Regions from separate parts of the Metapseudomonas cellulosilytica genome, predicted to be linked through region 1. Evidence: predicted binding sites of a transcription regulator. Region 1 holds the regulator's gene; each other region holds the start of a gene.
The links. The regulator LexA, encoded in region 1, represses DNA repair genes until DNA is damaged. The targets are predictions, from matches to a motif close to CTGTNTNNNNANACAG.

Region 1 (9,717 bases):
CACCACCTTCTTGCCGCCCGCCAGGCCTTCCGGGCCGTTCTCGGTGTAGCGGAAGGTCTTGCCGGCCACGGCGATGCGGTCGATCCAGGCTTTCAGCTGGGACGGAATGGTGAAGTTGTACATTGGCGCGCCGATGACGATGGCGTCGGCAGCCAGGAATTCGTTGAGGGTGGCCTCACCCAGTTCGGCTTCGTGCTTCTGCGCGGCGTCGCGCAGCTCAGCCGGGGTACCGCCAGCCACCAGGCTCAGGGCGGACAGGTGGCTCAGGGCATCGCCGGCCAGGTCGCGGTAGGTGACCTTGGCGGCCGGCTCGGCGGCTTGCCAGGCGTTGATCACGGCGCGGCTGAGTTGGCGGGAGGCGGAGGCGTCGCCGAGGATGCTGGAATCGAGGTGCAGGAGTTTCATGGATGGTTACCCTCAGTTAGGGACCGGCGACGGCCGATCTGATGGGGCAATCCTATCCATGTCGATAAAAGCTGATTAGACGGTGATTTTGTGATTCAGCGTCCCACCCATGGGACAAAACATCTCGTAGGGCGGATCCCGCTTCACCGATCCACCATCGGCGGCCAGGTCGAGTGCGATGGTGGATAGAAGAGCGCTATCCACCCTACATCGCGCAAGAGGCGTCAGACGCCGCCCAGGTAATCCATCTTGCCCACGTCCACGCCGTTGTGGCGGAGGATCGCGTAGGCCGCGGTGATATGGAAATAGAAGTTCGGCAGGGCGAAGTTGAGCAGGTAGTCGCGGCCGCTGAAGCTGATCTCGCCGCTACGCATCTTCAGCACCACAGTGCGGGTTTCGCTGCCTTCCAGCTGGGCCGGGCCGATGGCCTTGATGAAATCCAGGGTCTTGGCGACCCGCGCTTGCAGCTCCTCGAAACTGGCCTCGGTGTCGGCCCAGCTGGGCACCTCGACACCGGCCAGGCGGGCCGCGCAGCCCTTGGCCATATCGCTGGCGATCTGCACCTGGCGAGCCAGGGGATACATGTCCGGCGCCAGGCGCGACTCGATGAATACCTTGGGCTCTATGCCCCGGGCCTGGGCGTTGGCCTCGGCCTTGTCGAGGATGTTGGACAGGTTGCCGAGCATTCGCGCGAGGACCGGAAGGGAAGCCTCGTACATGGACAGGGACATGGTGATCACTCCGTTTCGGGTGGGGGGAAGACGCTCAGGTATAGACCCAGTCCGACCATCCGGCAATGACGGCCTGAGTCCTGCCAAACAAAGCAATAGCGCGCGAATAGTCCTCAGCGCCATACTTCGTCCCACCGACGGGACGATGCCATGCAAGACCTCAACGATCTCCTCTATTTCGCCAAAGTCGTGGAACACGGCGGCTTCTCCGCTGCCGGCCGCCTGCTGGGGATACCCAAGTCAAGGCTGTCGCGACGCATCGCCGAGCTGGAAACCCGTCTCGGTGTGCGCCTGCTGCAGCGGACCACCCGCAAGCTGGCGCTGACCGATGTAGGCGAACGTTACCTGCGCCACTGCCAGGCCATGTTGCTCGAAGCCGAACAGGCCGAGGAAGCGGTGGCCAGCCTGACCGCCGAACCCCGGGGCCGCCTGCGGGTGTCCTGCCCCGTGGAGCTGGCGCACTCGATGCTGAAGACCGTGATCACCGACTTCCTCCAGCGCTATCCCCTGGTGCAACTGGACATGTTCCTCACCAACCGCCGGGTGGATCTGCGGGAGGAAGGCGTGGATGTCGCCCTGCGTGTACGCGAGGCCGGCGACGAGGACCCGACCCTGATCGCCCGCCAACTGCGGCCGGCCCAGGCGTTCCTGGTGGCGGCGCCGAGCCTGCTGGAGGGGGTCAGGATCGAGACACCGGACGATCTCCAGCGTCTGCCAGCGCTGGGCGGCCTGGAAGCGGACCGGCGCATTCACCATTACTTGCGGGACAGCCGCGGCAATCGCCGGGAAGTGGTGCTGGAAGCGCGACTGGGGATCGAGGACTTCGACGTGCGCAAGCACGCGGTGCTGGCGGGCCTCGGCTTCAGCATGCTGCCGCAGATGAACTGCGAATCCGAACTGCGCGATGGCAGCCTGGTGCGCCTGCTGCCGGAATGGGACCTGCCCGGCGGCCACCTGCAGGCGGTCTACACCCACCGGCGCGGGATGCTGCCGGCCGTGCGCGCCTGGATCGAGCATCTGGCGGAGGCCGTGCAACACAGTCCCCACGTGATTGTCTGAGCCATCGCGAGCAAGACAACCATTAGCCAGCTTTCTTTGCCGCCGCGAGTCGAGGATGATGAGCGGCGTTCCCTTCCGCCCCGAATCCAGGTTCTGCCATGAGCGCGCCCCGGCCGTCCGCGTCCTCCAATACCCTGCAGATCATTTCCATCGTTTTCTTCACCTTCATCAGCTTCCTCTGCGTTGGCCTGCCGATTGCCGTTCTGCCCGGCTATGTGCACAACGACATGGGCTACGGCTCGGTGATGGCGGGCATCGTCATCAGCACCCAGTACCTCTCCACCCTGCTCTCTCGCCCCATGTCCGGCGGCCTGGCAGATCGACTGGGGGCCAAACGCGCGGTGATCTATGGCATGGCCTGCTGCGGCCTTTCCGGAGTGCTGACGCTGCTCTCCACGTCCCTGGCGCAGTTCTCCACGCTGAGCCTGGCGCTGCTGCTGGGCGGCCGCGTGCTGCTGGGCATCGGCCAGGGCCTTGTGGGCACCGGCTCCATCAGTTGGGGCGTGGGCCTGGTGGGCGCGGAAAACATGGCGCGGGTGATTTCCTTCAACGGCATCGCCTCGTACGGCGCGGTGGCCATCGGCGCGCCGCTGGGCGTGGTGATGGTGGACACCCTGGGGTTATGGAGCATCGGCGGGCTGATCGCGCTGCTCTGCGCCATTGCCCTGCTGCTGGCCTGGCCGAAGCGCCCCGCGCCCATCGTCCAGGGCGAGCGGCTGCCCTTCAGCAACGTCTTCCTGCGCATCGCCCCCAACGGCATGGCGCTGGCCATGGGCTCCATCGGCTTCGGCACCCTGGCCACCTTCGTCACCCTCTACTACGCCAGTGTCGGTTGGGAAGGCGCCGCCTACTGCCTCACTGCGTTCGGCTGTGCCTTCATCGGTGCGCGGCTACTGTTCGTCAATAGCATCAAGCACCTCGGCGGCTACCGGGTGGCCATCGCCTGCCTGGCGGTGGAAAGCCTCGGCTTGTTCCTCCTCTGGCTGGCGCCGACGCCCTGGCTCGCCCTCGCCGGCTCGGCACTGACGGGCTTCGGCCTGTCGCTGGTGTACCCTGCCCTCGGCGTCGAAGCCGTCACCCGCATTCCGGCGGCCAGCCGCAGTTCGGCCCTGGGCGCCTACACGGTATTCTTCGACCTGGCCCTGGGCATCGCCGGGCCGCTGATGGGCGCCATCGCAAGCCTCGCGGGCTTCGCCGCGATCTTCCTGATAGCCGCCCTGATGGCGCTGACCGGCATGCTGCTCTCCCTGTGGCTGCTGCGCAGTGAAACTCGAACCTGAAGGAACAGGAGCAAGCATGACCCCTGAGCAAGTCGCCGCCTTCTGCCTGCAACTTCCCGGCGCCCGGGAGGACCTCAAGTGGGGCAGCAATCGGGTGTTCTCGGTAGCCGGCAACAAGATGTTCGCCATCCTCGACTTCCTGGGCGACGGCCTGGCGTTCAAGGTCGGCAAGGACCTCTTCCTCGGCTACGTCGACCGCCCCGGCATCAGTCCCGCACCCTACCTGGCACGCGCCCACTGGATCAGCATGCAGCACCCCTACCCCATGGGCGACGACGAGCTGCGCGATCTGCTCACCCGCTCCCACCAGCTGGTGGTGGCGCGCCTGCCGAAGATCCGCCAGGTCGGACTGTTGCTGGACTGAATCCTGGCGGAACCGGGTCCGGTCCTGGCCCAGTTGCTACCCTTCCCCTGAACCTGCGCAAACCCGCGCGCTGCGAGGCAAGAATCGATGAGAACCACTGCCCTCTGGTCCCACCTCTGGAACGCCCGCGCGCCCACCCAGGGCCTGGAGGACTTCCGCCTCGAGGGCCGACGGGCGGACAGCGGCATGGTGGCCTTCGACGACGACGGCAAACCCTATCGCCTCAATTACACCCTGGAATACACCAAGGGCTGGGAGCCGCGGGCCTTCAGCGCCACGGTGCGCGATGCCAGCGGCACCCGCAGCCTGACACTGCGCCGCGACGGCCTGCACTGGTTCGAAGGCGAAGGGCGCAAGCTGCCGGAACTGTCCGGCAGCCTCGACCTGGACCTCTGGCCTACGCCCTTTACCAACAGCCCGAGCATCTGGCGGCTCTTCCTCAATCTGGGCGAACGCCGGGAAATCGATGTGGTGTTCGTCGAAGCGCCGCAACTGACGGTGCGGCGCATGCGCCAGGCCTACACCCGTCTCGACCATTCCCACTACCTCTACCAGAACCTCGATGGCAGCGGATTCGAGGCAGTGCTGACCCTGGATGACGACGGCCTGGTGAACCGTTATCCGACCTTCTTCCAGCGGATGTGAAACCGGCAAGGGGCCGAATCGGGCCCCGTCGACGGGAAGTACGCGAGGCGCTGACAGGTATCGGCCCGACACCCGTCAGCGGGACAGCGGGCCTCAGCCCTTCAGCACATGGGCAAGGACATTGCGTACCTTGCCGATACCCTCGGCCAGCGCGGCCTCGATCTCGGCCATGGTGATGATGCCTTCGGACTTGCCGGCAGCCGGATTCACCACCAGGGACAGGCAGGCATAGGGAAGCTCCAGCTCGCGGGCCAGGGCGGCTTCGGGCATGCCGGTCATGCCCACGATGTCGCAGCCGTCACGCTCCAGGCGGACGATCTCGGCCACCGTCTCCAGGCGCGGGCCTTGGGTGCAGCCATAGACGCCGAAATCGCTGTGGGGGTAATCGCAGGCGTTCAGCGCCGCCAGCAACTGGCCGCGCAGGGCTTCGTCATAGGGATGGCTGAAATCGATGTGGGTGACGTGATCCAGGTCGCCCTCGAAGTACGTACCGACGCGGCCGTGGGTGTAATCGATCAACTGATGCGGCACCACCAGGTGGCCGCTGCCCATGGCCGGATGGATGCCGCCCACCGCGTTCACTGCGATCACCGCCTCGGCACCGGCATGCTTGAGGGCCCAGAGGTTGGCGCGGTAGTTCACCTTGTGCGGCGGTATCCGGTGCGGGTGACCGTGACGGGCGAGGAACAGCACATCGTGCCCGGCGTACTCGCCATGGACGATGCCAGCCGACGGCGCGCCGTAGGGCGTTTCAGGGTTGAGCAGGGCTTTCATGCTCAGGCCTTCGAGCTGGGTCAGGCCTGTACCACCGATGATGGCGTAAACGGTCATGTCGGTTCCTCAATCGATCAACTGGGCTTCGCGCAGGGCTGCAACCGCCTGCAGCCAGCGCGGATCCTGGCGGTATTCGATGCCGGGGAAGGCGCGGCGACGCATCCGCGCCAGGCTGGCCGGCGGCTTGGCGCCCAGGCGCTGCAGGCGCTCCAGGGCCAGTTCAGCGGAGGCGCGGTCATTGCATACCAGCCCCATGTCGCAACCGGCGGTCAGCGCCGCCTCGATGCGCTCGGCGGCGTCGCCCACCACATGGGCGCCGGCCATGGACAGGTCATCGCTGAAGATCACACCGGAAAACTTCAGTTCGCCACGCAGGATGTCCTGCAGCCAGCGACGCGAGAAGCCGGCGGGCTGGTTGTCTACCTGCGGGTAAATGACATGGGCGGGCATCATGCCGTCCAGTTCCGACGCCAGGCGGGCGAAGGGAACCAGGTCAGCCTGGCGGATCTGCTCCAGGTTGCGCTCGTCGGTCGGAATAGCCACATGGGAATCCGCCTCCGCCCAGCCGTGGCCAGGGAAGTGCTTTCCGGTGGCGGCCATACCGGCCTGGCGCAGCCCGCGAATGAAGGCACCGGCAAGACGCGCGGCGCGCTCCGGGTCGCCCTCGAAGGCGCGGCTGCCGACCACGGCGCTGCGTTGGTGATCGAGATCCAGGACCGGTGCGAAGCTGATATCCAGCCCCACAGCCAGCACTTCGGTCGCCATCAGCCAGCCGCACTGCTCGGCCAGTTGCTCGGCATTGTCGTTATCGGCCAGGGCACGCATGGCGGGCAGTCGCAGGAAGCCCTGGCGCAGGCGTTGCACACGCCCACCCTCCTGGTCGACGGCGAGGATCAGGTCGGGGCGCACGGCACGAATGGACGCGCACAGCTCGCGCACCTGGCGCGGACTTTCGATGTTGCGAGCGAAGATGATCAGGCCGGCGACTTCGGGCTGACGGAGGATCTGCCGATCCTCGGCGGTCAGCCAGGTGCCACCGATATCCAGCATCAGGGAGCCTTGCATTGAAATTCCTTACGAGAGTTCTGCCGTTGCCCAGGCCGGGCACGGCGCTTCGTCTATGCGTACTGCACAGTGGACGGGTACCCGGTCGAAGAGTTCCAGCACGTCGGCATTGCGCAGACGAATGCATCCATGGGAACGGGGCACGCCCATGGGTTCGGAGTCCGGCGTGCCGTGCAGGTAGATGTAGCGGCGGAAGCTGTCCACATTGCCGAGGCGATTGCGGCCGGGTTCGCAGCCGCTCAGCCAGAGAATCCGGCTGAGAATCCAGTCCCGCCCCGGGAACTGCCCGTGCAACTCGGCGTTCCAGACTTCCCCGGTCCAGCGCCGGCCGCGCAGCACCGCACCAAGGGGCAGGCCTTCGCCTATTCGTGCGCGTACCTGGTGCAGGCCGCGGGGCGTGCAATTGGAGCCGCTGGTTTCGCCCACACCGTTCAAGGCGGTGGATACGGACATGCGCAGCACCAGCCGCCCTCCGGCAAAGCCGTAGAGCCGCTGGTCAGCGATGGAGATATGCAGAAGATCGAGGTTTTGCATGGGCCGCAAGCTTAGCTGATCAGCCCGCTCGCGCCCATCGTTTTACGCCTTGGCCGGAACGGCGGGCGCCTTGTTGCGCGGCTTGAGCACGGCCTTGGCCAGGGTTTCGTCGGTGACACCGGTCTCGGCGCGCATGCCGGCGGCGAGGAAGGGCACCATCAGGCGCATGACCTGCTCGATCGAAGTGTTCACGCCGAAATCAGTCTCCGCCATGGCGCGCAGCGCCTTGATGCCGGACATGCTGAAGGCAGCGGCGCCAAGCATGAAGTGCACCCGCCAGAAGAGCTCGAGGGGCGGTACCCGTGGCGCGGATTCGTTTACCAGCAGCATGTAACGCCGGAAAACCTTGCCATAAACCTCTTCAAGGTACTTGCGCAAGTGGCCCTGGCTCTGACTGAATGCGAGGCCGAGCAGGCGCATGAAAATCGACAGGTCGTTGCCGCTGCGGGGCTTTACCGCCAAGGCCTGTTCGACGAGCATTTCCAGCAGTTCCTCGAGGCTGGCCTTGCTCTCCGCCTTGCCCTGGCGGCGATCGAGTTCACGCTCCAGGCTCTGGCAGAAAGGGCCGAGGAAGCGCGAGAAGACCGCCTGGATCAGCGCCTTCTTCGAGCCGAAGTGATAGTTCACCGCTGCCAGGTTGACCCCAGCCTTGCTGGTGATCAGGCGCAACGAGGTCTCGGCGAAGCCTTTTTCCGCGAACAGCTGTTCCGCAGCATCCAGAATGCGCTCAACGGTTTCCGACTGGGCCATGGCTCCTCCGCCTGACAAACACTTGTTTGAAACATACGTTTCAGCCGGTCAGCTTGTCAAGCCGAACACACCATAATCCGACGCGACAGTCACTTCCAGCCAAGCGCTGGGCGGACGATACCTGCGCGTCGTCTCCGCGAGTCGACCTGCGCGGAAAAAAAGAAGCATTGCCAAGGCGCCAGCACTGTATATAATTCCAGTCACTGTATAAAAAAACAGAGCGCCGCCATGCTGAAACTGACGCCCCGCCAAGCCGAGATTCTCGCATTCATCAAGCGCTGCCTTGAAGACAACGGCTTTCCCCCGACCCGCGCGGAAATCGCCCAGGAACTCGGCTTCAAGTCACCCAACGCCGCCGAGGAACACCTCAAGGCCCTGGCCCGCAAGGGCGCCATCGAAATGACCCCCGGCGCATCCCGCGGCATTCGTATCCCCGGCTTCGAACCCGGCGCCAACGATGACGACGGCCTTCCGGTAATCGGCCGGGTCGCGGCCGGTGCCCCGATCCTCGCCCAGCAGAACATCGAGGAATCCTGCCGCATCAATCCGGACTTCTTCCATCCCCGTGCCGACTATCTGCTTCGCGTTCGCGGCATGTCGATGAAGGACATCGGCATCTTCGACGGCGACCTGCTCGCCGTGCACAGCACCCGCGAAGCGCGCAACGGTCAGGTGGTGGTAGCCCGCCTCGGTGACGAAGTCACCGTCAAGCGTTTCAAGCGCGATGGCGATCGGGTCTGGCTGATCGCCGAAAACCCCGAGTTCGCCCCCATCGAGGTGAACCTGGATGAACAGGACCTGGTGATCGAAGGTTTGAGTGTCGGCGTGATCCGCCGCTAAAGGAGGCCTTATGCAGTTCCCGCAGTCCCTTGGTCGGTCCCAGCTGCCACTGTTCCACGACGCCATCCTGGCCAATCCCGTGGCGCCAATGCTGACCGACGCGGTGGAAGAACCCCGCCAGGAAGAACCGGAAGCCTTCAGCGAACTTTCGCTGCGCGGCGCCACCGGGCACTGCCGGAGCCTGCTGGCCTCGGTACTCCGGGAGCTGAGCGAAGAACAGGATGCGCGCTGGCTGACCCTGATCGGCGCCCCGGCAGGCCTTACTCGCGACTGGCTGCGTGACTCCGGCCTGAACCGCGAACGCATCCTGCTCCTGCAGCCTCGGGGCGAGCAGAGCGCCCTGGAACTGGCCTGCGAAGCGTTGCGCCTTGGCCGCAGCCACACGGTGGTGAGCTGGCTGCATCTGGGACAGAAAGCCAAGCGCCAGTTGGCCCAGGCAGCACGCCAGGGCGGCGCGCAGAGCCTGAACATTCTGCTGGGCTGATGGATTCTCGCGCTGGGCACGACTTGCGCCCAGTGACATCAGACGGTAACCGAATCAGCGGAAGATTCGGCCCAGACCTCAATGCAGTACGCGCGGACCTTCGTCGTGGCCCATGTCGCCTTCAGCCAGGCGGCCGGCCATTTGCACGCCGACGTTTAGCATGGCCTTTGCGACCTCCAGATGGTGCCCCTGGAGGAAAGCCTTGGCATCGGACGAGAAGTCCAGCGTCACCAACGCCTCCTCGTCCTCGGCCCGGCGCAGGATAATGCGTCCGTCAGGCAGTTCGACTATTTCCAGAAAGGACGTAGGCATAGCTCAGATCTCCACGAAAGGCGGCTATTGTAACAGCCAGCCGCCAGCACGCCCTAGTCCGTCGATCAAATCAGCACTCGCTCATGGTTTCGCGGAAGCGCAGCGCCAGGGATTTCAGGTTCTGCCGCCAGGATTCCAGGGTTTCCCGAGACAGCGGCGCAACCTCTTCCTCCACACTGACCGCAGTGATCAGCGGCAAGGTCGGATCGACCTTGGCCTGTTTCGGCGCTTGCGGAGGCTGGAAGAGCTCACGGTACGCAGCGAGCAGTTCGGCCAGCCAGGTTTCCCGTTGCTGGGCCATTTCCACCAGCTCGGCCAGCTCCGGACTGGGCTCCGCGGCAAGCACCTCCGGAGTCAGCAGCATTTCGACGCGCGACGCGCCGGCCTCGGACAGCCGGTAATAACCGGCGATTTCATGGCAAAGGCCGAGCAAGGCGCCATAGAGGTGGAAGAGCGACGCTTCGCGTTCGGATT
Region 2 (9,717 bases), on a different contig from region 1:
CAGCCGACCGCGCCCCATGGACAAAGCCCGTATCCACCGCCTGATCCTCGACAAGCTCGCCGCTGACCTGCAGCTGCTGCAGCGCGCGGCGCAAACCGCCTACGAGGCGGCGACCCACGCGGAAAACATCGCCGAGAACAAGTACGACACCCTCGGCCTGGAAGCCTCCTACCTGGCCACCGGCCAGGCCCGCCGTGCAGCCGAGATCAAGCAGGCATTGGGACTGTTCGAGAACCTCAACCTGCGCACCTTCGATCCGGCGCGGGGCATCCAGCTCAGCGCGCTGGTGCTGCTGGGCGCCGAGGACGGCAGCGAGCAACTGCTGTTCCTCGGCCCCGAAGCCGCCGGCCTGAAAGTGGTGGACCAGGGCGAGGAAATCACCGTGATCAGCCCCCGCTCGCCCCTGGGCCAGGCCCTGCTGGGCAAGGCCGAAGGCGCCGAGGTGACCCTGACCATCGGCAATGGCCGTCAGACCTTCGAGGTGCTGGAGGTACACTGAAGCTGCTGCCCCACCGCTTCGGAGGCCCCATGAATCGCCAACGCCGCATCCTGCGCATCAGCTTCAGCCCCCTGGCCCTGACCCTCAGCGTCGCCCTGGGGGTCTGGCTCGGTTTCATCGCCATCGGCGTGACCACCTACGTCGGCTACCAGTTCTACATGGCCAAAGCCCAGGCACCGGTCGCCGAGGTCATCATTCCGTCACCCGCCGCGCCCCAGCCGGCGCCAACCCCGGCCCCCGCGCCCGCCCTGCCGAGCACGGGCGAGGAACGCCTGCAGAAGTACGAGGAGAACTACAACGCCGCCCAGCGCGCGGACAACGAGCGCCAGGAACGGTTGGCGGAACAGCGCCGGCTGGACGAGACCAAGTGCCAGTTCTGGACCGAGCAGTACCGCAACGCCCCTACCGAGAAGGCCAAGCGGAACATGGACCAGGAGTGCCGTTGACCGGTACCCCGTCCGATCGCCACGACCGAGCCGACCAAAGGCAGCCGGCTTCAAGCAGTCGTCACACGGGCCAGACTAGACTCAGGACGTGCGCCCTCCACTTTGGCGCCTGAGGCGGTTCGCAATGGGTCCCGAAATTTTCATAGCCCTGATGATTCTGGGCTGGCTGCTGGCTGCGGTCGCGCTGCTCTGGGCCATGCTCAGGATCTCCCACCATCACCACCACCATCACAGCCGGCCTACACCGCCCCACTCCTCCCGCTCGTTCCGGCGGCAAAAGGCGAAGGACACGCCGGCGACGCCGCACTGACTTTCAAGGCAACAGCCGAAAACGTGCGGCGATTTGCGCCGATCCAACACCGCTGGTGGATAGAAAAGCGCTATCCACGCTACATGGCTACGAACTGGGCAGCTCACCGTAGGATGGGTGGAGCGGAGCGATACCCATGCGGGCAGGGCTGATGGGTATCGCAAGCTCGCGGAACGCCGCCCGACCCATCCTTGAACTATCCACCCTACATGGCTCAGATAATCGCAGGGGCCGCTACGCGTCCCTTGGCGAATGAATTCGCCCCTACAGTAACCGCCTATATGCGGCCATCCTCGCCGATCTAGCGGAAATCACGGCTGCGCACATCCAGCCCGTCGAGCAGCGGCGTGAGGTCATGCAGGCGGCGGGCGATCAGGTGGCGCACGCCCTCCACCGATTCCAGGCGGCCGTCCACCTGCAGCAGCCGCGAACCCACCAGCACGCGGCGCTGGCGTTCGGCGAGATCGTTCCAGACCACCACATTGACCATGCCGTGTTCGTCTTCCAGGGTGACGAAGATCACCCCGCTGGCGGTCTGCGGGCGCTGCCGCCCCACTACCAGGCCGGCGACGCTGACCTGGCGTCCGTGTTCCACCGCCAGCAGCTCCCGTGAACTGCGGCAGCGTCGCTTGCGCAGGTCGCCGCGCAGCAGGGCGATGGGGTGCGGCCCGAGGGTGGTGCCCAGGGTGGCGTAGTCGGTGAGCATGTCTTCACCCACGCTGGGCAGCGGCAGGGCCACCTGCGTTTCGTCCTGCTCCGGCAGGCCGGCGAAGAGCGGCGCCTGCACCTCCACCCCGGCCACGGCCCAACGCGCCCGGTGGCGGTGTCCGGCCAGTTCGCGCAGGGCGCCGGAGTCGGCCAGCAGCTCGCGGGCGCGGGCATCCAGGCGGGCACGCTGGCTGAGGTCGCCGACGCTGGCGAAGGCCGCCGCCTGCCGCGCCGCCTCGATGCGCCGCGCATCCTCCTCACGGAAACCACGCACCATGCGCAGCCCCAGGCGGATGGCCAGCTCGCTGCCCGGCCCCACGGGCTCCAGGGAGCAATCCCAGCCGGAATGCCGCACATCCACCGGGCGCACCTCGATGCCGTGGCGGCGGGCGTCCTGCAGCACCTGGTCAGGGCTGTAGAAGCCCATGGGCCAGCTGTTGATCAGGGCGCAGGCATAGATGGCCGGCTCGTGGCATTTCAGCCAGCAACTGGCGTAGGTGAGCAGGGCGAAGCTGGCCGCGTGGGATTCGGGAAAGCCGTAGCTGCCGAAACCCTTGATCTGCTCGAAGATCTGCTCGATGAAGGCCTGTTCGTAACCCTTGGCGCGCATCCGCTCGGTCAGCCGCTGGCGATGGTGCTCCAGGCCGCCATGACGTTTCCAGGCGGCCATGGAGCGGCGCAATTCGTCGGCCTCGCCGGGGCTGTATTCGGCGGCCACTATCGCCAGCTGCATCACCTGTTCCTGGAACAAGGGCACGCCCAGGGTGCGCTCGAAGACGGGGACCAGCTCCGCGGAGGGGTATTCGACCTTCTCCAGGCCATTTCGCCGGCGCAAGTAGGGATGAACCATGTTGCCCTGGATCGGCCCCGGCCGAACGATGGCGACCTGGATCACCAGGTCGTAGAAGGTCCTGGGTTTCAGGCGCGGCAGCATGGACATCTGCGCCCGCGACTCGATCTGGAACACACCGATGGTGTCGGCGCGGCCGATCATCTCGTAGGTGGCCGGGTCTTCGGCGGGAATCTGCGCCAGCGTCAGCGCCTGGCCACGATGGACCTCGATCAGCTTCAGGCAGCGACGCAGCGCGCTGAGCATGCCGAGGGCCAGTACATCCACCTTGAGCAGCCCCATCAGGTCGAGGTCGTCCTTGTCCCACTGGATCACGGTGCGCTCGGCCATGCTGGCGTTCTCCACCGGCACCAGGCTGTCCAGCGGCGCTTCGGAAATCACGAAGCCGCCGGGGTGCTGCGACAGGTGGCGGGGAAAGCCGATCAGCTCGCTGGTCAGCGCCAGCACCCGGCGCAGCACCGGGCTGTCCGGGTCGAAGCCGACCTCGCGCAGGCGCTCCGCCGCCGGGGCCTGGTCGCTCCAGCCGCCGCAGCAGTCGGCCAGGGCATTGACCTGGTCCGGCGGCAGGCCGAGGGCCTTGGCCACATCGCGCACCGCGCCGGCGCCGTGATAGGTGCTGACCACCGCGGTGAGCGCCGCCCTTCCCCGCCCGTAGCGGCGGAACACGTACTGGATGACCTCCTCGCGGCGCTCGTGCTCGAAGTCCACGTCGATGTCCGGCGGCTCGTTGCGCTCCTTCGACATGAAGCGCTCGAACAGCAGACTCACCCGCCCATCCGGCCCCAGCTCGGTAATCCCCAGGGCGAAGCACACCACCGAGTTGGCCGCCGAACCCCGGCCCTGGCAGAGGATGTGCTGGCTGCGAGCGAAGTTGACGATGTCGTACACCGTGAGGAAGTAACTTTCGTAGCCCAGCTCGGCGATCAGCGCGAGTTCCTGCTCCACCTGATCCCGCGCCTTCTTCGGCACGCCATCGGGCCAACGCCACTTGAGACCCTGTTCGGTCAGCCCACGCAACCAACTGGTGGCACTGTGGCCTTCCGGGACCAGCTCATGGGGGTACTGGTAGCGCAGCTGGCCCAGGTCGAAGCCGCAGCGGCGGGCGATGCGCACCGACTCGGCGAGCAGCTCCGCCGGGTAGAGGCCGGCCAGCACCTCGCGACGACGCAGGTGGCGCTCGCCATTGGGGAAGAGTCGGTGCCCGGCTTCGGCCAGGGTGCAGTGGTGACGCACGGCGGTCATGCAGTCCTGCAGGGCGCGGCGGCCACGGGCATGCATATGCACATCGCCGCTGGCCACCGCCGGGATATCGAGGCGTTCGGCCAGGGCCAGCAGGCGTGCCAGGCGGCCGGCGTCGTCCGGGCCCCGGTGCAGCTCCACCGCCAGCCACAGGCGCCCGGGGAAGCACTGGCGCAGCCAGGCGGCTTCGCGATCATCGTCATCAAAGTCGGGCACCCAGAGCGCCAGCAGGCCGTCCGCCGGTTCCGACAGGTCGTCACGCAGCAGGCGGTACTGGCCCTTCTCCGCCCGCCGTCGGGCCTGGGTGATGAGACGACAGAGGCGTTGGTAGCCGGCCAGGTTTTCCACCAGCAACACCAGCTTGGGTCCGCCTTCGACGCGCATCTCGCTGCCGATCACCAGGGGCAGCCCGGTCGTCTTCGCGGCCTGCCAGGCGCGGACGATGCCGGCCAGGGTGCATTCATCGGTGATCGCCAGGGCCGCGTAGCCATGCAGCGCGGCGCGCTGGAACAGTTCGAGCGCGCTGGAGGCCCCACGCTGGAAACTGAAGTTGGACAGGCAGTGCAGCTCGGCATAGGCGCTCATGCGAACCAGCCGTGCAGCAGCAGCGGCCCCTCCCCGCCCACCGTGCGAAAAGCCCAGCCGCGCTGGCCGCCGCGGGTTTCCACCAGGTAGTAGTCACGGCGCACATCACCGCCATCCCACCAGCCGGACTCGATGCGCTCGGGGCCGGCGAGGATGCGCAGGGTGGTTTCGCGCAGGGGCAGCGGTTCGCGCAACAGCCAGCCGGGACGCGGTGGCGCGGAGGGGAGCGGCACCGGCGGGCGGTCGGCATCCAGCTGCCAGGCCGCTTCGGGGCGGTGGTCGGCGCGGGCGGCAAGGCTGTGCACCGCCTCGTCCCCCAGGCGCGCGCGCAAGCGTTCGCGCAGCTGTTCCCAGGGCAGGGATTGCTGCGGGCGTTCGTCGAACAGCTCGCGACGCTCCGGCACGAAGGCCGGCAGGTCCCGCGCCTGCAGGCGGAAGGCGCGCACCGGCGCCGGCACCTGCAACTGCTCCAGGCGCCCGCGTGCCAGTTCGAAGAGCATGGCCGCTTCGCGCTCGGCGCTGAGCAGGCCCACCGGTACCTGGGTATCGCCGAGGTCGCGGTGTTCCAGGAACAGGGTGAAGCGCTGCACGCCACTGTCACGGCTGGCGAGGAAGGCGGCCAGGTCGGCGGTGAGACGGCGCAGGGGGAAGAGCAGCGCCTGGTGGGACTCCACCTCGAAGTTCAGCTCGATGCGCAGGTCGAACTCGTCCGGCGGCCGGTAGCACTCCAGGGCCAGGGGCCGTTCGCCGAGCAGGGTGTCGAAGTGTTGCAGCACCTCGGCCGGAAAGCGCCGGGCCAGCGTCTCCCGTGGCAGCGCCAGCACCTGTTCCAGGTGACGCAGGCCCATGCGGGCAAAGGCGGTGGCGGTTTCGCGCGCCAGGCCAGCGCGGTCCACCGGCATGCGCCCGAGGGCCTGGCGCAACTCGTCCTGGTGCGTCACTGCCAGGCCGTCGTAGGCATTGGCCAACATCCGTGCCGCCGCCGGGTTGGGGGCGGCGACGATGCGATGACGGAAGCCCAGTGCCGCCAGTTCCTGGCGCAGCCGCGCCTCGAAACGCGGCCAGGGGCCGAACAGGGCGAAGCTGGATTCCACCTCCAGCAGCAGGCAGCGCGGGTATCGCAGGCTGACCTGGGAACTGAAGCCATAGGCCCAGGCCGCGAGCAGTCGTTCCCAGCGTTCGACCTGTGCCGGGTCGTACTCCACCAGTGCGAAGTCGCGGGTCAGGGCATGGGCGGCGGTCAGTGACTGGCCGGGGCGCAGCCCCAGGGCCCTGGCCGCCGGGTTGAGGGCGCGCAGCACACGGCGCTGCGCCGTGCCGGCCACCAGCGCCAGGGGCGCCTCGGGGTCGGGGTGGCCGCGCAGCACGCCATCCAACGCCAGTTGCGGTAGCAGTATGCAGGCCCAGCGCATGGCGGCTTCACCGGACCAGGGCGATGGGATTGGCCGGTGGCAGGCCACCCCGGCACTTGAGCACCCGCAACTGCGCCGGCAGCCCGTCGACGGCGATGCGCAGGGCCGCTGGCGAGGGATTGAAGGCGGCATCCAGGGGGCGATAGGCGAAGGCCAGGGTCTGGCCGGTTTCCGCGGCCACCTGCAAACGGCGCAAGGCGCGGTCGTCGGCCTGCTGCGGCCAGCAGAGCACCGCGCCGCAACTGCCGGAACGCAGGCATTGCTCGGCGGCCCAGAGCGCGTCACGGCCGCTGGCTTCCACCAGCGCCAGCCAGCGCAGATCGACGCCGGCGGCCTGCCAGGCCTGGGGATAGGGAATATGGGGCGGCGCCACCAGCACCACGCGCTCGGCGCTGGCGGTCAGCCGCGCCAGGGTGGGCCAGAGCAGGCGCAACTCGCCGAGCCCCGTAGCCGGGACAAGGATTTCGCTGAGGGCGGCTTCAGGCCAGCCACCGCCGGGAAGGACCCTGTCCAGGGCGACGAGGCCGGTGGGCTGGTCGCTGCCGGCCGGCTGCGCGCCGGGCTGGCCCTTCCACACCCGCCGTTCGTTGAGCAGGGTGTCGAGGGCAACGACAGCGCCCATCAGCGCTGCCCGGAAGAGAAAAACGGCAGCCCCGGGAAAGGGCTGCCGAAAGGGCCAGGAACAATCACCAAGGCCATCAGGGGAAATCCTACGAATACTGTATTTATATACAGTAAATCGCGCTACCTGCTCCGCGTCAATCCGGGAAGACGGAAGGCAGTCCCGGCAAGCGCCATCAACTGAAGCTCAGGCTGCGTTCCGACTCATCCAGGCGTTCCAGCAGCACGGCCCGCGTCGCATCACGTAAGCGGATCGACTCCGGCCAGCCCGGCCCCTCCGCCCGCAGCGGCGCGCACACACTGACATGGATCGCCCCACGCAGCGGGAACCACTGGCCGTCGCGCAGCACCGTGCGGGTGCCGCGGATCGCCACCGGCAACAAGGGAACCGCGGTATTGGCGGCCAGCACGAAGGCGCCCATGTGGAAGGCCCGCAAGCCCGGCTCACGGGTGAAGGTGCCCTCCGGGAAGAACAGCAACGACTGGCCAGCGCGCAACGCCCGCTCCAGGGTCTCGCTGTCGGCCACACTGCGTTGCAGGTCGAAGCGCTCGACGAAAAAGGCCCCGAGCTTGCGCAGGAACAGGCTGGGGATCCACTGGCCCGCCAGTTCACGCTTGGCGACGAAACCGAACCGCGGCGGCAGCGCGGCGCAGAGAATGACCCCATCGAGATAGCTGGCATGGTTGGCGGCCAGCACGCTGGCCCCGTTCCTCGGCAGGTGTTCCAGCCCTTCGACGCTGAACGGCACCCCGGCCAGGCGGATGAACAGCCGCGCCGCCCAATGGACGAAGGCGCGGCACCCGCTCCGGTGCGGCAGGATCGCAACGCCCAGCCAGGTCAGCGGCGTGACCAGCCAGAACAGCAACCAGATATAGACCGCATAGGACAGGGCGCGAAAAGCCTGCCAACCACGGCCGAGATGCCCGCGCATGGCCTGCAGCAGCAGGCGCAACACCTGACGCCACGGCGCGAGGCGCGGCCGCCCGGCTTCGCCGCGCTCGTACAGTTCGCGGCAGGCGGCCCGGCGGATCTTGCCGCTCGAGGTCTTCAGCACGCTATGGGCTGGGACCAGGACGATGTCGTCGGGCGGCACGCCGGCCAGGTCGACGAGGATGCGGTTGACCTCCTGGCGCAGGCGTTGCAGCGCCCCCTCCTCCTGCTCCTGGGCTTCCGCCATCACCACCAGGCGGTCGGTTCCGCTGGCCGCGTCACGGCTGCCGAATACCGCGACACAGCCCTTGCGCAGGCCCGGCAGGTTGCCCACCGCCGTCTCGACATCGTAGGGGTAGATATTGCGCCCGGCGCGGATGATCAGGTCCTTGGCGCGGCCGGTGAGATAGACCTCGCCATCGGCCATGTAGGCGAGGTCGAGGGAGTCCATCCAGCCGTCGCGCAGGACCCGCGCGGTTTCCTCCGGGGCGCGGTAATAGCCCGAAGTGGTCGAGGGCCCGCTGAATTGCAGGTGGCCTTCCCGGCGTTCGGGGAGCTCGACACGGTGGTCGTCGACGATGCGGATCTGGTGTCCCGGCAGGGGGCGCCCGCAGGAGACGAAGCGGAGGGTGGCGCTGTCTTCGGCCGCCGGCGCAAGAGCCTGGCCACGGAGCTGGAAAGCCTCGCGCTGCACCCGGTCGACCAGCGGACCCCGGCCCAGGGGCGGGAAGGATACGCCCAGGGTGCCCTCGGCCAGGCCGAAGACCGGCATCAGCGCGGTGGAAGCCAGGCCATAGCGCGCGAAACGCTCGGCGAAGCGCTGCAAGGTGGCCGGGCTGACCGGCTCGGCGCCGTTGAGGGCCAGGCGCCAGCTGCTCAGGTCGAGGCCTTCAAGATCGCTGTCGGCGAGCTTGTTCAGGCACAGCTCGTAGGCGAAGTTGGGCGCCGCCGACAGCGTGCCGTGGAAGCGGTCGATGGCCCACAGCCAGCGCGCCGGCCTGGACAGGAAGGCCAGGGGCGACATCAGCACCAGGTTGAATCCGTAGTACAGGCTGCCCAGCCAGGCGCCGATCAGCCCCATGTCGTGGTACATGGGCAGCCAACTGACGAACAGGTCGCCCGGCCCCACCTGCAGCGCCGTCCCCATGGCACGCAGGTTGGCCAGCAGGTTGGCGTGGCTCACCATCACCCCCTTGGGCTGGCCGGTGCTGCCCGAGGTGTACTGCAGGAAGGCGATATCGTCCGGCTGCCGCACGGGCGCTGCGTATTCGCGCCCTTCGCCGCCCAGCTCGGCAACACTGGCGATGCGCGCCAGGCTCGGTACCAGGGGGCGGAGCAGCTGGGCCAGCAGCCTCGCCTCGGTGACGGTGATCAGCACCCTGGCCTCGGCGTTGCGCAGGATGCCGGCCTGGCGCTGCAGGTGGTCCTCGATCTGCGACAGGCGCAGCGGCGGGTAGATGGGCACCGGTATGCCGCCCGCGAGCAGGATGCCGAAAAAGCCCAGGAGAAAGTCACGCCCGGTGGGCAGCATCAGCGCCACCGCCTGCCCGGCGAGCAGGCCACCACGCTGCAGGCCAGCCGCGACGGCCAGGGCGCCCTGCTGCAAGGCGTCGTAGCTGATGTCTTCCGGCTGCTCGTCATCCCCCAGCAGGCGCACGTGGGTTTTCCCGGGGTGCCGCCGCACATGCCAGTCCAGCACCTCGATCAGGGTTGGTGCGGCATCCGGCGTCTGGTGTTCGCCCGTCGCGGGCTCGCCGGAATGGTTGGTATGGCGCGGAAGACGCGACTGGGTAGCCTGGCGGTGCTGCAGCACATGCAGCACGTCTTCAGGGGTGCTTGCCGAGGCGAACAGCTCCTGCGGCAAACGAACACCGAACTCGTGCTCGATGCGCGACCAGAGTTCGACCCGGGTCAGGCTGTCCACCCCGAGGTCGCGGTCCAGCACGCTGTGCAAGGTGACCCGCAAACCTTGAGCAGCCTGGGGGCGTAGTTCGGTCACTGTGCGCTGGACGATCTCCAGCAGCTTGTCCGCGTCCCCGTCATGGGCGGGAACATTGCCGGTTTCCGCAGGCGGACGAGACATGGGCGGTCCTCATGACTAAAGGTCTTCGCCACT
Region 3 (9,717 bases), on a different contig from region 1:
GCGCCGGCAGCCAGCCGTTGCCGCCGGCGGAACCAGGCCGCCAGGCGCACACCGGAAAAAATCAGGAAACTCAGGTAGATGGCGCTGATGACTTCGAGGATCGTGCCCAGCACCAGGAACGACAGCCCGGGGTAGGCGTATGCCGGGTCGACGAACTGGATGAAGAAGGACACGAAGAAGAGGATCGCCTTGGGGTTGGACAGGCTCAGCAGCAGCGCCTTGCGGAACGGCTGGTTGACATCCAGGTCCTTCGCCGGGACAGCCTGCTCGACCGGCTGGCGCAGCTTCTGCCAGCCACCCCGGAGCATGCCGACACCCAGATAGAACAGGTAGGCAGCGCCGACGTACTTCAGGCCGAGGAACAGCATCGGCTCGGCCTTGAGCAACGAGGCGATCCCCAGCGCCGACAGCAGCATCAGGATCGCATCGCCGAGGAACACCGCGCTGGCCGCCCGGTAACCGGCGCCCACGCCGCGCTGGGCGGCGGTGGCGAGCACGAACAGCGAGTTCGGCCCCGGCAGCAGGACGATGAACAGCGTACCCAGGACATAGGTCCAGAGGTCGGTGATCCCGAGGGTCGGCATCATCTACGCAAGCCCCTTCAGCGGTCTCAGCGACGCTCGGCCATGGCCGAGATGAAGCGATCGAACAGCGGCGCCACGTCGTGCGGGCCGGGGCTGGCTTCCGGGTGGCCCTGGAAGCTGAAGGCGACCTTGTCGGTACGCTCGATGCCCTGCAGGGTGCCGTCGAACAGCGACTTGTGGGTGGCGCGCAGGTTGCTCGGCAGGGTCGACTCGTCCACAGCGAAACCGTGGTTCTGGCTGGTGATCATCACCACGCTGGAATCCAGGTCCTGCACCGGGTGGTTGGCACCATGGTGACCATGGCCCATCTTCACGGTCTTGGCGCCGGAGGCCAGGGCCAGCAGCTGGTGACCGAGGCAGATGCCGAAGACCGGAATCTCGGTGTCGAGGAATTCGCGGATGGCCTGGATGGCGTAGTCGCACGGTTCGGGATCGCCAGGGCCGTTGGAGAGGAAGATGCCGTCCGGGTTCAGCGCCAGCACTTCGCTGGCCGGGGTCTGCGCCGGTACCACGGTCAGGCGGCAGCCGCGGGCCACCAGCATGCGCAGGATGTTCACCTTGACGCCGAAGTCATAGGCCACCACATGGTGGGGCAGATCGCTTGCGGCGATTTCCGGATGGCTGTCGGTTTCCAGGTTCCACGTGCCGGAACGCCATTCGTAGCGCTCCTCACAGGACACCACCTTGGCCAGGTCCATGCCCTTCAGGCCAGGGAAGCTGCGCGCCAGTTCCAGCGCCTTCTCTTCAGTGGCGTCGTCACCCGCGAGGATGCAGCCATTCTGCGAGCCTTTCTCGCGCAGGATGCGGGTCAGGCGGCGGGTATCGATACCGGCGATGGCGACGGTGCCGTGTTCTTTCAGGTAATCCGGCAGCGACTGTTTGTTACGCCAGTTGCTGGCCAGCAGCGGCAGGTCGCGAATGATCAGGCCGGCGGCCCATACGCGGTTGGCCTCGGCGTCTTCCGGCGTGGTGCCGGTGTTGCCGATGTGCGGATAGGTCAGGGTAACGATTTGCTGGGCATAGGAAGGATCGGTAAGGATTTCCTGATAGCCGGTCATGGCGGTGTTGAACACCACCTCGCCGATGGTATGGCCATCGGCCCCAATGGCTTCGCCGCGAAAAATGCTGCCGTCGGCAAGCGCGAGTATGGCTGGCTTAGTCAAGAAGACCTCCCGTAGATCAAGGCTGAAGCAAACGCAGGTTGTAAAAAAGCGGGATGACGTTGATACCGTCACCCCGCTTTCTTATCTGAGCCATTTCTGCGTAACTTTTAGTGGACACACTAAAGCTGCAGTTTACAGGAATGCGTCATTTCGGTCCACCCGAAAGACATCCTGATCTGCACATCAACGCAAACCCAGTACATCCTGCATGTCGTAGAGTCCCGCTTCCTGGCCGTCGAGCCAGAGAGCCGCGCGGACCGCGCCGCGAGCAAAGGTCATGCGACTGGAGGCCTTGTGGGTGATCTCCACGCGCTCGCCCTCTGCAGCAAACAAGACGGTGTGATCGCCCACCACGTCACCTGCGCGCACGGTGGCGAAGCCGATGGTCTCGCGGGCACGGGCGCCCGTCTGGCCTTCCCGGCCGTATACCGCCACCTTGGACAGGTCGCGCCCCAGGGCGTCGGCGACCACCTCCCCCATGCGCAGGGCAGTCCCGGACGGCGCGTCCACCTTGTGGCGGTGATGGGCTTCGATGATCTCGATGTCCACTTCGTCACCCAGCACGCGCGCCGCGGTGTCCAACAGCTTCAGGCAAAGATTCACTCCGACGCTGAAGTTGGCGGCGAAGACGATCGGAATTTCCCTGGCCGCATTCGCCAGCAGCACCTTCTCTTCGGCGGAGAAACCGGTGGTACCGACCACCATCGCCTTGCCGGCCTGACGGCAGACTTCCAGGTTTTTCAGGGTCACCGAGGGATGAGTGAAGTCGATCAGCACATCGAACTCGTCGACCACCTTGGCCAGATCACCGGACAGCGGCACGCCGATGCGACCCAGGGCCGCCAGCTCACCGGCATCGGCGCCGACCAGGGTGCTATCCGGACGATCGATGGCAGCGGTCAGACCGGCGCCCGGCGCCTGCTGCACCGCCTCGATCAGGTTCTTACCCATGCGCCCGGCGGCGCCCATCACAGCAATACGTCGCATAAATTAAAGCTCCAAGCTGGAAGCCCGAAGCCGGAAGAGCAAGCCGGAGCGCCTCAGGCCTCCAGCTTCCAGCTTCCAGCTTACCGATTAGAGATCGCCGAAGAAGCGCTTCATGCCCTCGAACCAGGTGCTGGCCTTGGGAGAATGGGAACCGTCGCTCTGCAGCGTCTTGCGGAACTCGTCGAGCAGTTCGCGCTGGCGCTTGTCCAGGTTGACTGGCGTTTCCACCACCACCCGGCACATCAGGTCTCCCGCGCCGCCGCCCCGCACCGGAGCCACGCCCTTGCCGCGCAGACGGAACAGTTTGCCGGTCTGGGTCGCCTCCGGAATCTTCAACTTGACCCGGCCGTCCAGCGTCGGCACTTCCAGTTCGCCGCCGAGCGCCGCATCGGCGAAGCTGATCGGCACTTCGCAGTAGAGGTGCTTGCCATCGCGCTGGAAGATCGGGTGCTCGCGCACGTTGACCACTACATAGAGGTCGCCGGGCGGGCCACCCAGAACGCCGGCCTCGCCCTCGCCGGACAGGCGGATGCGGTCGCCGGTATCGACACCGGCCGGCACCTTCACCGACAGGGTCTTTTGCTCTTCCACGCGCCCCTGGCCATGGCAGCTGCCACAGGGGTCACTGATCATCTTGCCGCTGCCGTGGCAACGCGGGCAGGTCTGCTGCACCGAGAAGAAGCCCTGCTGCATACGCACCTGGCCGATACCGCCGCAGGTGGTACAAGTGACCGGGCTGGTCCCTTTCTTCGCACCCGAGCCGTCGCAGGTCTTGCAGTTGACCAGAGTCGGAACGCGGATGGTGACCGTCGTACCACGCACCGCTTCTTCCAGGTCCAGTTCCAGGGTGTAGCGCAGGTCGCTGCCGCGCTGCGGACCACCGCGCTGGCCGCCACGCTGACCACCGAAGAAGTCGCTGAACACGTCGCCGAAGATGTCGGAGAAGCTGGCGCCGCCAAAGCCGGCACCGGCACCGCCACCCATCTGCGGGTCGACCCCGGCATGGCCGTACTGGTCGTAGGCGGCGCGCTTGCTGGCGTCGGACAGCACTTCGTAGGCCTCGTTGGCCTCCTTGAATTTCTCTTCGGACGCCTTGTCCCCCGGATTGCGATCCGGATGGTGCTTCATCGCCAGACGGCGATAGGCTTTCTTCAGCTCAGCCTCGCTGGCGCCGCGCTCGACACCAAGGATTTCGTAAAAGTCACGTTTTGACATGATTTCCTGCACTCTCGAATTCACCCACCCCAGACACGCCAACGCGGGAGCAAGCTCCCGCGCGGCGGTTCAGGCGTGCGAGGCGCTCGACCTCGCACGCTGGAGCGGAAGCAAGCGTGACACTTACTTGTTTTCCTTGACCTCTTCGAACTCGGCATCGACGGCATCGTCGGAAGCCTTGTCCGCGGTGGCGCCCTGCGGCTGCTCACCGGCCTGAGCCTGGTCGGCGTACATCTTCTGCGCCAGCGGGGTGGAAGCCTGGGACAGGGCGTTCATCTTGGCCTCGATCTCGGCCTTGTCGTCACCCTTCACAGCGACTTCCAGCTCGCCCAGCGCCTTCTCGATGGCAGCCTTCTCCTCGGCGGTGGCCTTGTCGCCAGCCTCGGTGATCATCTTGCGAGTGGCGTGAACCAGCGCATCACCCTGGTTGCGGGCAGCGGCCAGCTCCTCGAACTTGCGGTCTTCCTCGGCGTTGGCCTCGGCGTCGCGCACCATCTGCTGGATCTCTTCCTCGGACAGGCCGGAGTTGGCCTTGATCACGATGGACTGCTGCTTGCCGGTGGCCTTGTCCTTCGCACCAACGTGCAGGATGCCGTTGGCGTCGATGTCGAAGGTCACTTCGATCTGCGGCACGCCACGCGGAGCCGGCGGGATCTCGGCCAGGTCGAACTTGCCCAGGGACTTGTTCTGCGCGGCCTGCTTGCGCTCACCCTGCAGCACGTGAATGGTCACGGCGGACTGGTTGTCGTCAGCGGTGGAGAACACCTGGGACTTCTTGGTCGGAATGGTGGTGTTCTTCTCGATCAGCGCAGTCATCACGCCACCCAGGGTCTCGATACCCAGGGTCAGCGGGGAGACGTCGAGCAGCAGCACGTCCTTCACGTCACCGGCCAGTACGGCGCCCTGGATGGCGGCACCGATGGCGACGGCTTCGTCCGGGTTCACGTCCTTGCGCGGCTCCTTGCCGAAGAAGTCGGCCACCTGCTTCTGCACCAGCGGCATGCGGGTCTGGCCGCCGACCAGGATCACTTCCTGGATGTCGGACACGTCCAGGCCGGCGTCCTTCAGGGCGATGCGGCACGGCTCGATGGTGCGAGCGACCAGATCTTCCACCAGGGCTTCCAGCTTGGCGCGGGAAATCTTCACGTTCAGGTGCTTCGGACCGGTCTGGTCTGCGGTGATGTACGGCAGGTTGACGTCGGTCTGCTGGCTGGAGGACAGCTCGATCTTGGCCTTCTCGGCGGCTTCCTTCAGGCGCTGCATGGCCAGGGGGTCGCCCTTGAGGTCCATGCCGGATTCCTTCTTGAATTCGTCGACGAGGTAGTCGATCAGGCGCAGGTCGAAGTCCTCACCACCCAGGAAGGTGTCACCGTTGGTGGCCAGCACTTCGAACTGGTGCTCGCCGTCGACTTCGGCGATCTCGATCACCGACACGTCGAAGGTACCGCCACCCAGGTCATAGACGATCACGGTGTGGTCGCCCTTGGCCTTGTCCATGCCATAGGCCAGGGCAGCCGCGGTCGGCTCGTTGATGATGCGCTTGACGTCCAGGCCGGCGATGCGGCCGGCGTCCTTGGTAGCCTGGCGCTGGCTGTCGTTGAAGTAGGCCGGAACGGTGATCACCGCTTCGGTCACCGGCTCGCCGAGGTAGTCTTCGGCGGTCTTCTTCATCTTCTTCAGCACTTCCGCGGAAATCTGCGGCGGCGCCATCTTCTGGCCCTTCACTTCCACCCAGGCGTCACCGTTGTCAGCCTTGGCGATCTTGTAGGGAACCATCTTGATGTCTTTCTGCACGACGTCTTCTTCGAAGCGGCGACCGATCAGGCGCTTCACGGCGTACAGGGTGTTCTGCGGGTTGGTCACCGCCTGACGCTTGGCGGACTGGCCCACCAGGGTCTCGCCATCGTTGGTGTAAGCGATGATGGACGGCGTGGTACGAGCGCCTTCGGCGTTCTCGATCACCTTGACGTTGCCGTTCTCCAGGATGGCCACGCAGGAGTTGGTGGTCCCCAGGTCGATACCAATGATTTTGCCCATATTCTCTCTCCCGAAACTTTGGATTCTCCGCGGCCCTGCTTCACGAGCCGCGGCAGCACATAAACGCTTGAACTAACAGATGGGGGCCCGAGGGCGAATTTCAAGCCTTCTCGTCAATCGACGGCGGCGTTTCGCTCGGCGCCTTGCTGACCACCACCATGGCGGGGCGCAGCAGGCGACCGTGGAGCAGGTAGCCCTTCTGGAACACCTTGAGCACGCTGCCCGGCTCGACATGGGCGCTTTCCTGCATGGCCATGGCCTGGTGGTGCTCCGGATTGAAGGGCGCACCGTGCGGGTCCACGGCTTCCAGCTGGTAGCGCTTGAGGGTGTCGTGGAACAACTTGAGGGTCAGTTCCATGCCTTCACGCACCGGCTTGATCGATTCATCGTCGGCGCTGGTCAATTCCAGGCCACGCTCCAGGCTGTCGACGATCGGCAGCAGGTCGTTGGCGAATTTCTCCAGGGCGAACTTGTGCGCCTTCTCCACATCCTGCTCGGCACGACGGCGCACATTCTGCAGCTCAGCGGCAACACGCAGCGACTGATCCTGGGCCGCGGCCAGTTGCTCTTCCAGCACCTGCACGCGAGTGGCGAGGTCTTCGCCGGACGCGGTTTCAGCAGCGGAATTCGCTTCGGGGGTCTGGGTATCCAGGGTCTGTTCGTCGGCCATGCCTTCCTCCTCATAAAAGACAGCTGCGGGAAAGACCCGCTGATATGTCCGCCTATATGGGGTCGCCATTTTGTCGCTTCAAGGGGGAGGGGCGATTGTCAGCCAGAAAACAAACACTGTATAAATACACAGCCAACTCAGCGCGGGAGTCGCACCATGCTGGTACACCTGTCGATCCACAACTACGCCATCGTCGAACACCTGGACCTGGAACTCGAAGCCGGTATGTCCGTGATCACCGGCGAAACCGGGGCCGGCAAGTCGATCATGCTCGACGCCCTCGGCCTGACCCTGGGCGACCGTGCCGACAGCGGCGCGGTGCGCCCCGGCGCCGACAAGGCGGACATCCTCGCCAGCTTCGACGTGGCGGACATTCCCGAAGCCCGCGCCTGGCTGGCCGAGCGCGACCTGGACAACGACGGTCCCTGCATCCTGCGCCGCGTCATCACCGCCGAGGGCCGTACCCGCGCCTATATAAATGGCAGCCCCTGCCCCCAGAGTGACCTCAAGACCCTGGGTGAACTGCTGATCGATATCCACAGCCAGCACGAGCATCAGTCACTGCTCAAGGCCGACACCCATCGACGCCTGCTTGATGAGTTCGCCGGCGCCAGCGAACTCGCCCGACAGGTGCAACTGGCCGCCCAGCGCTGGCGGCAGACCCGCCAGGAACTGGAGCGCCTATCCCGCGCAGGCGACGAGCAGCGTGCCCGCCATCAGCTGCTGAGCTACCAGCTGGACGAACTCGAAAACCTCGCCCTGGGCGAGAACGAACTGGAACGACTGGAGCTGGAACACAAGAACCTGACCAATGCGGAAAGCCTGCTGGCCGCCTGCCGCCAGGTCATCGACATGTGCAGTGAAAGCGATGCCGGCAACGTACTCAGCGCCCTGACCGCCAGCCTCAACCGCATTACCGCCTTCCACACCCAGCCCGGCACCCTGGCCGAAGCGGTCAATCTGCTGTCCAGCGCGCAGATCCAGGTGGAAGAAGCCGTGGGCGAGCTGAACCGCTTCCTCGACCACTTCGACGCCGACCCGGAGCGCCAGCAGGCACTGGAAGAGCGCCTCGACACCATCTATACCCTGGCGCGCAAACACCGGGTCCAGCCGAGCGACCTGGCCGAGCTGCAACAGAAGCTGCTGGACGAACTGGAGGCGCTGAATGCCGACGACGAGGCCGCCGAGCGCCTGGCCGAGGAGCTGGCCGCCTATGAGCGCCATTACCATGAAAAAGCCGCGGAGCTGAGCAGGCTGCGCAGCGAGGCCGCCGACCGACTGGCCGGCTCGGTACAGGTAGAAATGCAACGCCTGGGCATGCCCGGCGGGCGCTTCAGCATTCAACTGCAGACCAGCCAGGCGCAGGAACCGCAGCAGTACGGCCTGGAACAGGTGGAATTCCTTGTCAGTGCCAACCCCGGCCAGCCCCTCAAGGCCCTCGCCAAGGTCGCCTCGGGCGGCGAACTGTCACGCATCAGCCTGGCCATCCAGGTCATCACCGCGCAGACCTCACGCGTCCCCACCCTGGTCTTCGACGAAGTGGACGTAGGCATCGGCGGCCCCACCGCCGAGGTGGTGGGCCAGTTGCTGCGCCGCCTCGGCGAGCGTGGCCAGGTGCTTACCGTCACCCACCTGCCGCAAGTCGCCGCACAGGGTCATCACCACCTGTTCGTGCACAAGGAACGCGGCACCGAAGAAACCCGCACGGCAGTTGCCAAGCTGCGGGAGGCACCGCGCATCGAGGAGATCGCGCGGATGCTGGGCGGCGTCGACCTTACCGAGGAGTCCCTGGCGCACGCCCGCAAGATGGTGACCAGCGCCCAGGGCTGATCCTGCCCAAAACGAGAAAGGCGACCCGGAGGTCGCCTTTTTCACAGGAGTCGCACTTACTTCCGCTTGCGCACGTAGAGCACCAGGTTGTGGTCGACCAGGTCGAAGCCACGCTCCTTGACGATCTCCTTCTGGCGCTTCTCGATTTCGGGATCGAAGAACTCGATCACTTCACCGGTATCCACACACACCATATGGTCGTGGTGACCGCTATCGGCCAGCTCGAACACGGCATGGCCGCCATCGAAGTTGTGGCGCACCACCAGGCCCGCCGCCTCGAACTGGGTCAGGACCCGGTAGACGGTGGCCAGACCGACGTCTTCGCCGGCTTCCATCAGGGCCTTGTAAACGTCCTCTGCGCTCATGTGGCGCTGCTCGGTGGAGTCGAGCATCTGGAGGATCTTGACCCGAGGCAAGGTCACCTTCAGGCCGGCTTTACGCAGTTCGTTGTTTTCAACCATGGTCAGCTTTCTCGAGGAATGCGGCTTTCGCAGCTTCCCTTAATGCAGGTATGATCGGGCTTTTAATGCCCAGCCAAGATAGTGGAAGTCTCCCACCGATGCAAAACACCAAGCTCCTGCTGAACAGCCTCACCCTAGCAGGCCTGCTCGCACTCGCCGGTTGCTCGTTTCCCGGGGTCTACAAGATCGACATACAGCAGGGCAACGTCGTAACGCAGGACATGATAGACCAGTTGAAGCCCGGAATGACCCGGCGTCAAGTGCGGTTTATCATGGGCAATCCGCTGATCACCGACACCTTCCACGCCAACCGTTGGGACTACCTCTACAGCATCCAGCCGGGCGGCGGACAACGCCTCCAGGAACGTGTCAGCGTGGTGTTCGACAACAACGATCAACTCATCGGCCTGGCCGGCGACTTCATGCCCGGCGTAAGCCGTGACGAGGCCATCCTCGGCGGCGAAAGCACCACCACCGAGGTCAAGCCCGAGCAACCGAAAGAGCAGCCCAAGCCGGAAGAGCCGGCGGCACCGGGCTCGCTGCTGGAGAAGATCCAGAAGGAAGTGGACACCGCGGAACCGGTACCGGTACCGATTCCGGAACCGCTTGAAACTTCGCCGCAATAACACGCGGCAACAAAAAAGCCCGGGCTGGTCCCGGGCTTTTTCATGGGCGGGATTCAAGCATCCCGCTCGCCGGCGCGGGCCTGGGCGGCCTTGGCCGCACGCTGCTTGCGAACTTCCTTGGGATCGGCAATCAACGGCCGGTAG

Region 2: a site for LexA is predicted at 6,769-6,784, ahead of imuA (translesion DNA synthesis-associated protein ImuA). Genes of this name have one in related genera too.
Region 3: a site for LexA is predicted at 6,773-6,788, ahead of recN (DNA repair protein RecN). Genes of this name have one in related genera too.

The regions. Positions count from the first base shown of each region.
Region 1 is NZ_JBHZGN010000027.1:70,856-80,572, forward strand. It holds gene ACFW0H_RS25595 (FMN-dependent NADH-azoreductase) at 1-405, opposite strand, end outside; gene ACFW0H_RS25600 (DUF1993 domain-containing protein) at 630-1,136, opposite strand; gene ACFW0H_RS25605 (LysR substrate-binding domain-containing protein) at 1,287-2,195, shown strand; gene ACFW0H_RS25610 (MFS transporter) at 2,294-3,475, shown strand; gene ACFW0H_RS25615 (MmcQ/YjbR family DNA-binding protein) at 3,492-3,839, shown strand; gene ACFW0H_RS25620 (putative glycolipid-binding domain-containing protein) at 3,927-4,484, shown strand; gene ACFW0H_RS25625 (S-methyl-5'-thioinosine phosphorylase) at 4,578-5,315, opposite strand; gene nagZ (beta-N-acetylhexosaminidase) at 5,325-6,323, opposite strand; gene ACFW0H_RS25635 (L,D-transpeptidase family protein) at 6,333-6,857, opposite strand; gene ACFW0H_RS25640 (TetR/AcrR family transcriptional regulator) at 6,900-7,607, opposite strand; gene lexA (transcriptional repressor LexA) at 7,836-8,447, shown strand; gene sulA (SOS-induced cell division inhibitor SulA) at 8,458-8,931, shown strand; gene ACFW0H_RS25655 (hypothetical protein) at 9,010-9,243, opposite strand; gene ACFW0H_RS25660 (DUF6586 family protein) at 9,314-9,717, opposite strand, start outside.
Region 2 is NZ_JBHZGN010000018.1:61,865-71,581, forward strand. It holds gene ACFW0H_RS21075 (GreA/GreB family elongation factor) at 17-499, shown strand; gene ACFW0H_RS21080 (hypothetical protein) at 529-945, shown strand; gene ACFW0H_RS21085 (error-prone DNA polymerase) at 1,557-4,637, opposite strand; gene ACFW0H_RS21090 (Y-family DNA polymerase) at 4,634-6,049, opposite strand; gene imuA (translesion DNA synthesis-associated protein ImuA) at 6,057-6,671, opposite strand; gene ACFW0H_RS21100 (AMP-binding protein) at 6,847-9,684, opposite strand.
Region 3 is NZ_JBHZGN010000023.1:65,441-75,157, reverse strand. It holds gene leuE (leucine efflux protein LeuE) at 1-584, opposite strand, end outside; gene carA (glutamine-hydrolyzing carbamoyl-phosphate synthase small subunit) at 611-1,747, opposite strand; gene dapB (4-hydroxy-tetrahydrodipicolinate reductase) at 1,931-2,734, opposite strand; gene dnaJ (molecular chaperone DnaJ) at 2,822-3,949, opposite strand; gene dnaK (molecular chaperone DnaK) at 4,073-5,986, opposite strand; gene grpE (nucleotide exchange factor GrpE) at 6,087-6,656, opposite strand; gene recN (DNA repair protein RecN) at 6,813-8,486, shown strand; gene fur (ferric iron uptake transcriptional regulator) at 8,543-8,947, opposite strand; gene ACFW0H_RS23775 (outer membrane protein assembly factor BamE) at 9,046-9,573, shown strand; gene ACFW0H_RS23770 (RnfH family protein) at 9,627-9,717, opposite strand, start outside.